Bosea sp. 685: one gene and its partner. Each later gene encodes a partner of the first gene's protein in a complex. Links are inferred from orthologs where the notes say so. Each region holds a gene or a part of one and is shown on either strand. Other genes may lie near its edges.

The links. The genes of interacting proteins can lie anywhere in the genome.
Region 2: the proteins of mfd (region 1) and uvrA are in contact, whole or in part, in a crystal structure (PDB 4DFC), measured with the Escherichia coli proteins. The link is inferred for Bosea sp. 685 from one-to-one orthologs.

The regions. Positions count from the first base shown.
Region 1 is NZ_CP134779.1:2,653,386-2,658,500, reverse strand. Bases 589-4,667 are described here. They hold mfd (transcription-repair coupling factor), read right to left. Parts: upstream 4,338-4,667; coding sequence 789-4,337; downstream 589-788. Other genes in these bases: RMR04_RS13985 (FAD assembly factor SdhE), read right to left, coding at 4,455-4,667; RMR04_RS13995 (AMP-binding protein), read left to right, coding at 589-773. In the rest of the region: more of RMR04_RS13995, read left to right, coding at 1-588; more of RMR04_RS13985, read right to left, coding at 4,668-4,751; ATP-dependent DNA helicase RecG, read left to right, coding at 4,922-5,115. UniProt on the Escherichia coli protein: Couples transcription and DNA repair by recognizing RNA polymerase (RNAP) stalled at DNA lesions. Mediates ATP-dependent release of RNAP and its truncated transcript from the DNA, and recruitment of nucleotide excision repair machinery to the damaged site.
Region 2 is NZ_CP134779.1:2,185,009-2,189,547, forward strand. What follows is about bases 747-4,249. They hold uvrA (excinuclease ABC subunit UvrA), read right to left. Parts: upstream 3,920-4,249; coding sequence 947-3,919; downstream 747-946. Other genes in these bases: RMR04_RS11790 (hypothetical protein), read left to right, coding at 747-882. Also shown: RMR04_RS11785 (hypothetical protein), read left to right, coding at 1-137; more of RMR04_RS11790, read left to right, coding at 139-746; RMR04_RS11800 (MFS transporter), read right to left, coding at 4,488-4,539. UniProt on the Escherichia coli protein: The UvrABC repair system catalyzes the recognition and processing of DNA lesions. UvrA is an ATPase and a DNA-binding protein. A damage recognition complex composed of 2 UvrA and 2 UvrB subunits scans DNA for abnormalities.

The DNA.
Region 1 (5,115 bases):
CGCCGCTCGGTCCCGAGGCGATCGTCGCCATTCTCGCCAGCCTGCGCGCGGGCCTGTCGCCGCTGATGCTGCCATTGCACGGCAACGAGCTTGAATTGCTGGGGCTGATCGAGGCGTCCAACGCAGTGATGGCGCTCGGCGTCGGCCGTGTCGGGCCGCTGCGGCCGCTGATCGTGCTGCGCAATCTCGCTGTCCGGGCCTTCGGCACGCGCTTCGTGGGCGGTTTCGGGCAGGATGTCCCGGACGGCGTTGCGCCTCTCGATGCGCTGATGGCGAGCGCCGGCCTGCATCCGCTGCCCGAACAAAGCGGGCGTCCGGCTCTTCAGGTCGTCGATGCCCTGAGCCTGGCGGGGCCCTTGATGGTTTCCGAGCGCGACGTGCTCGGCAAGTCGTTGGAGATATCGCGCCTGCTGAAGCCGTTGGCCTCGTCGCGGATCGTGACCACGCTCGTTGGCGGCGACCTCGTCGCTTTGGCGAGCGGGCCAGGCATGGCGCTGCTGACCGGCGTCGAATTGCTGCCGCTCGGCCTGTTCAGCCTCGGCGACCTGCAGGCCTGCGTCGCGGGTGGACGCAATGTGCATCTCGTCCTGCCGGGCGCGATGGAGCCCGCGCTGGCACGCTCACGGCTGGCCGCCGATCCCTCGCTGGCGAGTGTCGTCCTGGTACACCGTCCAGGAGACGGGCGCGCCTTGCCGGCGCTCGACCGGCCCGACCTCGCCATCGTCGACATCGATGTCCGCTCGGCGGCGGAGATCGACGTCAGCAGGCGCTGATCGTCAAGCCGCCTTTCAAGCCGCCTTCTTGCGCTCGGCAATCCGGGCCAGGTCCGTCAGCAGGCGGCGCGTACCCTTGAGGCGCGCTTCCGCCGTCTCGAAATCGTCGATGAAGACCACGCGCATGTCGGGGCGGACCTTCGCCAATGTGCCAATCTTGGCGACATAGCCCACGAGGCCCTCGGGATTGGCGAACTCATTGTCGCGGAAGGCGACGATGATGCCCTTGGGGCCGGCTTCGACCTTCTCGACATTGGCGCGTTTGCACAGGGCCTTGATCGCGACGATTTCCAGAAGCTGCTGCACCTCGTCCGGCAGCGGGCCGAAGCGATCGACCAATTCCGCGCCGAAGGACTGGATGTCGCCATCGTCGTCCAGCGTCGAGAGCCGCTTGTAGAGCGTGAGCCTGAGCGTCAGGTCGGTGACGTAATGCTCGGGGATCATCACCGGCGCGCCGATCTGGATCGTCGGCGACCATTGTGCGTCGCTCTCGAAATCGACACCGGACTTCAGTGCCGCGACCGCCTCCTCCAGCATCTGCTGGTAGAGTTCGTAGCCGACTTCCTTGATATGGCCCGACTGCTCGTCGCCGAGCAAATTGCCGGCGCCGCGAATATCGAGATCATGGCTGGCGAGCTGGAAGCCTGCGCCCAGCGTGTCCAACGACTGCAGGACCTTGAGGCGGCGCTCGGCCTGCTCGGTCAGCTTGCGGTTGGCCGGCATGGTGAAGAGCGCATAGGCACGGATCTTCGAGCGGCCGACACGCCCCCTGAGCTGATAAAGCTGGGCGAGGCCAAACATGTCGGCGCGGTGGACGATGAGCGTGTTGGCATTGGGAATATCGAGGCCCGATTCGACGATCGTAGTCGAGAGCAGCACGTCGTACTGGCCCTCATAGAAGGCCGTCATGACGTCCTCGAGCTGGCCTGCCGCCATCTGACCATGGGCGATGCCGACCTTGGCCTCGGGCACCTGCTTGTCCAGGAAATCCTTGACGTCGGAAATGTCCTCGATGCGCGGCACGACATAGAAGCTGCGCCCGCCGCGATAGCGCTCGCGCAACAGCGCCTCGCGCACGATCAGCGGGTCGAAAGGTGTCACGAACGTGCGCACCGCAAGCCGGTCGACCGGCGGCGTCGCGATGATCGAGAGCTCGCGCACGCCGGTCATCGCGAGCTGAAGCGTACGCGGGATCGGCGTCGCCGTCAGGGTCAGCATATGGACCTCGGCGCGGAACTCCTTCAGCCGCTCCTTATGGTTGACGCCGAAATGCTGCTCCTCATCGACGATGACAAGGCCGAGATCCTTGAACTCGATCGCCTTTCCCAGCAGCGCATGGGTGCCGACGACGATATCCATCGTGCCGTCCTTGATGCCGGCCTTCACCGCCTTGAGATCGGCCGCGGCCACGAAGCGCGAGGCCTGGCCGACATGGACCGGCAGCCCTTTGAAGCGCTCGGCGAAATTGCGGTAGTGCTGGCGCGCCAGCAGCGTGGTGGGGACCACGACCGCGACCTGCTTGCCATTCAGCGCGCAGGCAAAAGCGGCCCGCAGCGCGACCTCTGTCTTGCCGAAGCCGACATCGCCGCAGACCAGCCGGTCCATCGGCCTCCCCGCTGCCATATCGTCGAGCACGGCATCGATCGTGGCCTGCTGGTCCTCGGTCTCCTCGAACGGGAAGCGGGCGCAGAACTCGTCATAGAGCCCTTCCTGTGGGACCAGGCGCGGGGCTTCCTTGAGTGCGCGGGCGGCTGCGATCGCGATCAGCTTGCCCGCCATCTCGCGGATGCGCTGCTTCAGCTTGGCCTTGCGCGCCTGCCAGCCGCCACCGCCGAGACGGTCGAGCGGAACATCGGTGTCCTCCGAGCCGTAGCGCGAGAGCAATTCGATGTTTTCGACCGGCAGGAAGAGCTTCGAATCTGCCGCATAGTGGATTTCGAGGCAGTCATGCGGCGCGCCCACCGCCGTGATCGTGCGCAGGCCAATGAAGCGGCCGATGCCGTGATCGACATGGACGACGAGATCGCCGGGGCTGAGCGATGACAGTTCGGCGATGAAATCCTGCGGCCGGCGCGTCTTCTTGCGCGGGCGCACGAGGCGGTCGCCCAGGATGTCCTGCTCGCCGATGACCGCGAGCTTGCCGGCCTCGAAACCGGTCTCGAAGCCCCAGACAGCCAGCGCCGTCGTGCCGGGCTTGAGATCGAAGGCGGCGCGCAGCGAACCCGTCATCTGCACGGTCTTCAGGCCGTGATCAGCCAGCACATGCGCCAGGCGCTCGCGCGAGCCTTCCGACCAGGCGGCTAGGATGACGCGGCGGCCATCGGCCTGCAGCGCCTTCACATGGGCGACGGCTGCATCGAACACGCTGCCGGCATTGTCGGCGCGTTCGGCGGCGAAGCTGCGGCCCTGACGCGCGCCGAGATCGACGATCAGCTTGCCGTCGCTGTCGGGCAACTGGAACGGCGTCAACGCGGCGACACCCGCCTGGTCGGCGATACCGCGCCATTCCGACGGCGAGAGATAGAGCGCGTTCGGCAGCAGCGGCTTATAGGGCGCGCCGCCGGCGCTCGGCTGGTCCATCGCCGCCTTGCGGGCGTCGTAATAGTCCTTGATCAGGCTGATGCGCTCGCCGACGGCGTCCTCGGCCTGGGCGTCGAGCACCAGCGGCACATCGGGCAGATAGGCGAAGAGCGTGTCGAGCTTGTCCGCCAGCAGCGGCAGCCAATGCTCGAGCCCGGCCGGGCGACGGCCCTCGCTGACCGCCTCATAGAGCGTGTCGTCGCGGCCAGGCGTGCCGAAGGTCGTGATGTAGCTCTGGCGAAAGCGCTTGATGCTTTCGCTGGTCATCTGCGCCTCGGACATCGGCACGAGGTCGAGCCCGCGCAATTGCCCGGTGGTGCGCTGTGTCTCGGGATCGAAGGTGCGGATCGATTCCAGCGTATCGCCAAAGAAATCGAGCCGGATCGGCGCGGGCATGCCCGGCGGGAAGAGATCGACGATGCCGCCGCGCACGGCGAACTCGCCGGTCTCGCGCACGGTCGAGGTGCGCAAGTAGCCGTTCATGTCGAGCCAGCGCGCGAGCTGCTCGGTATCGACCATGTTGCCCGGCGCGGCCGAAAAGCTCTCGGAGGCCACCTTGCTGAAGGCCGGCACACGCTGGAGCGCCGCATTGACGGTGGTCAGCAGCAGGCGCGGCTTGTCGCCGGACTTCGTCTTGGCGAGCCGCGACAGCGTCGTCATGCGATGCGCGACGATCGAGGGGGCCGGCGAGACGCGATCATAGGGCTGACAATCCCAGGCCGGGAAGGACATCACCTCGAGATCGGGCGCAACGAATTGCAAGGCGTTCTCAAGCACCTGCAGGCGCTGGCCGTCACGGGCGATGAAGACGAGCAGGGCTGCGCCTTCGGCCTTCTTCGCCCGGGCGCGTACGAGATCGGCCAGGATGACGGCGTCGAATCCATCGGGAACGCTGGCGAGCGTCGGCTTGTCGCCACGATTCAGCGCATCGAGAATGCGATCGCTCTGGAGTTTGGCGAGTTGGGCGGGAGGCGGGATGCTCATATGGAAAGCGTCATTCTCGGGCTTGTCCCGAGAATCTCGGGGCAACGGACCACTGGTTTCAGAGATGGTCGGGTCAAGCCCGACCAGGACGAGGGCGCGGGCGCGCGCCTCATCGTCTCACACATGAATCGGCTTGCCGTGGTGATGGAACGCCTTCAGCCGCCGGAACACCTCGGTGTCGTAATTCGCGGGAACCTCGGCTTCGCCCGTGATCCATGACAGCAGGTCGCGGTCGAGCACTTCGATCAATTGCTCGAACAGATCGAGTTCGGCGTCGCTCAGCTTGTCGATCTCGGCGTCGGCGAAGCGGCCCATGATCAGATCGGTCTCGCGCATGCCGCGATGCCAGGCGCGAAACAGGATCTTTCGCCGGCGCGGGTCGAGATCGGCGCTGGTCCTCGTCGAGCCACTCATGTGAAAACCTCGGGCAAGAAATCGGGCAAGAAATCTGGAACGGTGCAATGACGATCGGGCCGGCCCCGTCGCGGAGCCTGCCGTCGCGCGCTATATAGCGTTGCGACCCGGCGAAGTCAGCGGCAGAACGCCGAAGATCTTCGCACTCCTGACATGTCCCGAGTAGCCGCTTGCGCCCATCCCTTCTCGACCCGCTATTCGCCCCGGTGACGACGCTGCCGGGCGTCGGCCCCAAGCTCGGCAAGCTGCTGGACAAGCTCCTCGGCGACGAGACGCGCCCCGCACGCGTCATCGACCTGCTGTTTCGCTTGCCGACCGGTGCGATCGACCGCCGGCCGAGCCCTTCGATCGCCGATGCGCCGAT
Region 2 (4,539 bases), 470 kb from region 1 along the record:
GGCTCCATGAGATGGCGATTACTGCCAAAACGACATCTTTATCAGGGCCAATCGCTGATCTTGTCCGCGCGGGAAAGCTCACGCGCAAGAAGGTCACGGAAGGGGGTAAGGATATTTGGAGCTACAGGAGCGGGTAGCATGCGTGACACCATCGTCGCTGATCTATCAACGAAGATTCCGGCCTCGCTCGCCACCGAGTTGGTAGAGGCGTACGAGCAACTTGTCGCTAAGCACCGCGGTGGGGATTTCGAGGGAGCGCTAACCAAAGCGGGCCGTTTTGTCGAACATGTGCTCCGGGTGCTCGAACATATCCGCACCGGTGCTGCCCCGACTGAAATCAAGCAGGTCGCAACAACCATACAGGCCATTGAGAAGGACGCTAACCTGCCTGAACCTCTGCGCTTCTTGATCCCGCGAGCCGCTGGGATGATCTATGGCATGCGGAGCAAACGAAACGCGGTGCATGTGAAAGAGACAGACCCCACGGCAATTGATGTTTCACTTGCTGTCGCAGCGGCCGGCTGGATCATGGCAGAACTTCTCCGTCTCTATCACAAGTCGGACGAAAAGGCTGTAGCCGACGCTATGCTTGCCTTAACCCGCGGTACCATCCCGATGGTGGAATCAATAAATGGGCAGGTCTTCGTGGGCAAGACAGTCCCGGCAAAGGTCGAGGTATTACTCTTGCTTGCTCATGCGAAGCCGAAAGGCATAAATCGCACTACTATAGGCAATTCAGCAAAATGTAGCCAGCCCTCCGTATCTACCGCCCTGAAAACGCTCGGGGCGGAGCGAATGGTTCATCTTGGAGCGGACCGATCTTACTACATAACCAGCAATGGAGAGCAGACTCTCGGTCAGTGGTTGCTCCGAGCGGGTTAACTCCCCATTCTATGTGGGCGGTTATCGGTCACGCTCGGTGTCCGTTGTTATCACTTTGACGCCCTCACTCCGCCGCCTGCCGCGCCCCCTTCTTGATCGGCCGCCGTGCCAGTACCTCCTTGAGGAAGCGCGCGGTGTGGCCCTTGCCGATGCGCACCACATCCTCCGGCGTGCCCTGGGCCACGACCTCGCCGCCGCCGTCGCCGCCTTCGGGGCCCATGTCGATGATCCAGTCGGCGGTCTTGATGACTTCGAGATTATGCTCGATCACCACGACGGAATTGCCCTGCTCGACCAGCTCGTGCAGCACCTCCATCAGCTTGGCGACATCGTGGAAATGCAGGCCGGTGGTGGGCTCGTCCAGGATGTAGAGGGTGCGGCCGGTGGCGCGCTTGGAGAGCTCCTTCGAGAGTTTGACGCGCTGGGCCTCGCCGCCTGACAGCGTCGTCGCCTGCTGGCCGACCTTGACGTAGTCGAGCCCGACACGGTGCAGCGTCTCCATCTTCTCGCGGATCGAGGGCACGGCCTTGAACAGGATTTTTGCCTCCTCGACCGACATGTCGAGCACATCGGCGATCGACTTTTCGCGGTATTTCACCTCAAGCGTCTCGCGGTCGTATCGCTTGCCCTTGCAGACGTCGCAGGTGACGTAGACATCGGGCAGGAAGTGCATCTCGATCTTGATGACGCCGTCGCCCTGGCAGGCCTCGCAGCGGCCGCCTTTGACGTTGAAGCTGAACCTGCCTGGTTGATAGCCGCGCGCCTTGGCCTCGGGCAGGCCGGCGAACCATTCGCGGATCGGCGTGAAGGCGCCGGTATAGGTCGCGGGGTTGGAGCGCGGCGTGCGGCCGATCGGTGACTGGTCGATGTCGATGACCTTGTCGAGCAGCTCTATGCCCTCGATGCGCTCATGCGGGGCAGGGTGGTCGATCGCGCCGTTGAGCTTGCGCGCCACCGCCTTGTAGAGCGTGTCGATGACGAGCGTCGACTTGCCGCCGCCCGAGACGCCGGTGATGCAGGTGAACAGCCCGAGCGGGATCTCGACCGTGACATCCTTGAGGTTGTTGCCGCGCGCGCCGACGATCTTGAGCGAGCGGCCCTTCTGGGCCTTGCGGCGCTTGTCGGGCACCGCGACCGAGAGCTCGCCGGTGAGATAGCGGCCGGTGAGCGAGTCCGGGTTGTCGAGAATGTCCTGTGGCGTGCCCTTGGCGACGATCTCGCCGCCATGGATGCCGGCGCCGGGGCCGACATCGACGACATAATCGGCGGTCAGGATCGCGTCCTCGTCATGCTCGACGACGATGACGGTGTTGCCGAGGTCCCTGAGACGGCGAAGCGTGCCGAGCAGGCGCTCATTGTCGCGCTGATGCAGGCCGATCGAGGGCTCGTCCAGCACATAGAGCACGCCGGTGAGCCCGGAGCCGATCTGGCTGGCGAGGCGGATGCGCTGGCTCTCGCCGCCCGAGAGCGTGCCGGAGCCGCGGGCGAGCGTCAGATATTCCAGCCCGACATCGAGCAGGAAGGTCAGGCGGTCGCGGATTTCCTTGAGGATGCGCGGGGCGATCTCGTTTTGCTTCTTCGACAGGCGCGAAGGCAGGGCGCTGACCCACTCCAGCGCGTCCTTGACCGAAAGCCGCGAGATCTCGCCGATATGGCGCATGTCGATCTTCACCGCCAGCGCCTCGGGCTTGAGGCGGAAGCCGTCGCAGGCCTTGCACGGCGTCTCGGACATGAAGCGGCCGATCTCCTCGCGGGCCCAGTCCGACTCCGTCTCCTTCCAGCGCCGCTCCATATTGGTGATCACGCCCTCGAAGGGCTTCTTCACCTCGTAGGCGCGCAGGCCGTCATTATAGGCGAAGCGCACGGGCTCGGTGCCGGTGCCGAACAGGATCGATGTCCTGGCCTTCTCCGGCAATTCGCTCCAGGGCTTCGTCATCGAGAAGCCGAAATGTTTGGCGAGCGAGTCGAGCGTCTGGCCGTAATAGGGCGAGGTCGACTTGGCCCAGGGCGCGATCGCACCCTTCTTCAGGGAGAGCGCATGATCGGGCACGATCATCTCGGGATCGATGCGCATCTCATGGCCGAGGCCGTCGCAGGCCGGGCAGGCGCCGAAGGGGTTGTTGAACGAGAACAGGCGCGGCTCGATCTCGGGGATGGTGAAACCGGAGACCGGGCAGGCGAATTTCGAGGAGAAGGTGACGCGCCTGGCCTCGCCATTCTCGTCCTTCTCATCGGCATATTCGAAGACGGCGATGCCGTCGGCGAGCTCCAGCGCCTGCTCCAGCGAGTCGGCGAGGCGGGCGCCGAGATCGGGCCTGATCACGATGCGGTCAACCACGACGTCGATGTCGTGCTTGAACTTCTTGTCGAGCGCGGGCGCGTCAGGGATCTCGAAGAACTCGCCATTGACCTTGACGCGCTGGAAGCCGCGCTTCAGCCATTCGGCCATTTCCTTGCGGTACTCGCCCTTGCGGCCGCGCACCACCGGCGCGAGCAGATAGCCGCGCGTCTTCTCCGGCAGTTCGGTCAGGCGGTCGACCATCTGCTGCACGGTCTGGCTCTCGATCGGCAGGCCGGTCGCGGGCGAATAGGGAATGCCGGCCCGGGCCCAGAGCAGGCGCATATAGTCGTGGATCTCGGTGACGGTGCCGACCGTCGAGCGCGGGTTCTTCGAGGTCGTCTTCTGCTCGATCGAGATCGCCGGCGAGAGCCCGTCGATCTGGTCGACATCGGGCTTCTGCATCATCTCGAGGAACTGGCGGGCATAGGCCGAGAGGCTCTCGACATAGCGGCGCTGGCCCTCGGCATAGATCGTGTCGAACGCCAGCGACGACTTGCCCGAGCCCGACAGCCCGGTGAAGACGACGAGCTTGTCGCGCGGAATCGCGAGGTCGACATTCTTGAGATTATGCTCGCGCGCGCCGCGCACGGAAATCACACGCGAATCGACCTTGCGGTTGGCGTCGAACATATCCTCAAGCGCAGCGGCCTGGTCGGCGAGGGAAGACTTGCTGACGAGGGAAGGATTGCGAGCCATGGGGGCGTCCGGTTGGGGTAAGCGGTAGAGATAGGGCAAATGCCGGGCCATACGAGGCCTGGCTTCGCGCGCCGGGCATGATTAGCATGCAAGGCCATGTTCCGCAGCCGTTCTCCTGACAACAGCTGTCAGCAGACCTGACCGCTTGCGTCTGGCCGTGCGTCGGAGCCGGTTTGGAGCCTCCAGCCCTCACCCTGAGGAGCCGCGAAGCGGCGTCTCCAAGGATGCTCCAGTCCGCATCGGAGCATCCTTGGAGACGCGCTCCTGCGGAATGCACCCCATCGGGCTCGAAATGAACCGAGCGATATCAGGGATTTCCGATCGGTTGACATCCCCCGCGCCGTCATCCCGGACAAGCCGCGCAGCGGCGCCGATCCGGGATCCATGCCGGAGCCTAACCAGGCAGCGCTCCGGCATGGATCCCGGGTCTTCGCTTCGCTGCGCCCGGGATGACGGCGTGTAGATGGTCAGGGCTGAGCCATTGAAATCTTTGGCTTCATTTCGGGCCTCTGAGGAGCCGCATAAGCGGCGTCTCGAAGGATAAGGGCTCAGATTTTCGAACTGCCTCTCAAACCGGCGGCGGCCGGAAACGCAGCCTGAGCAGAGCCGCCGCGATCAGC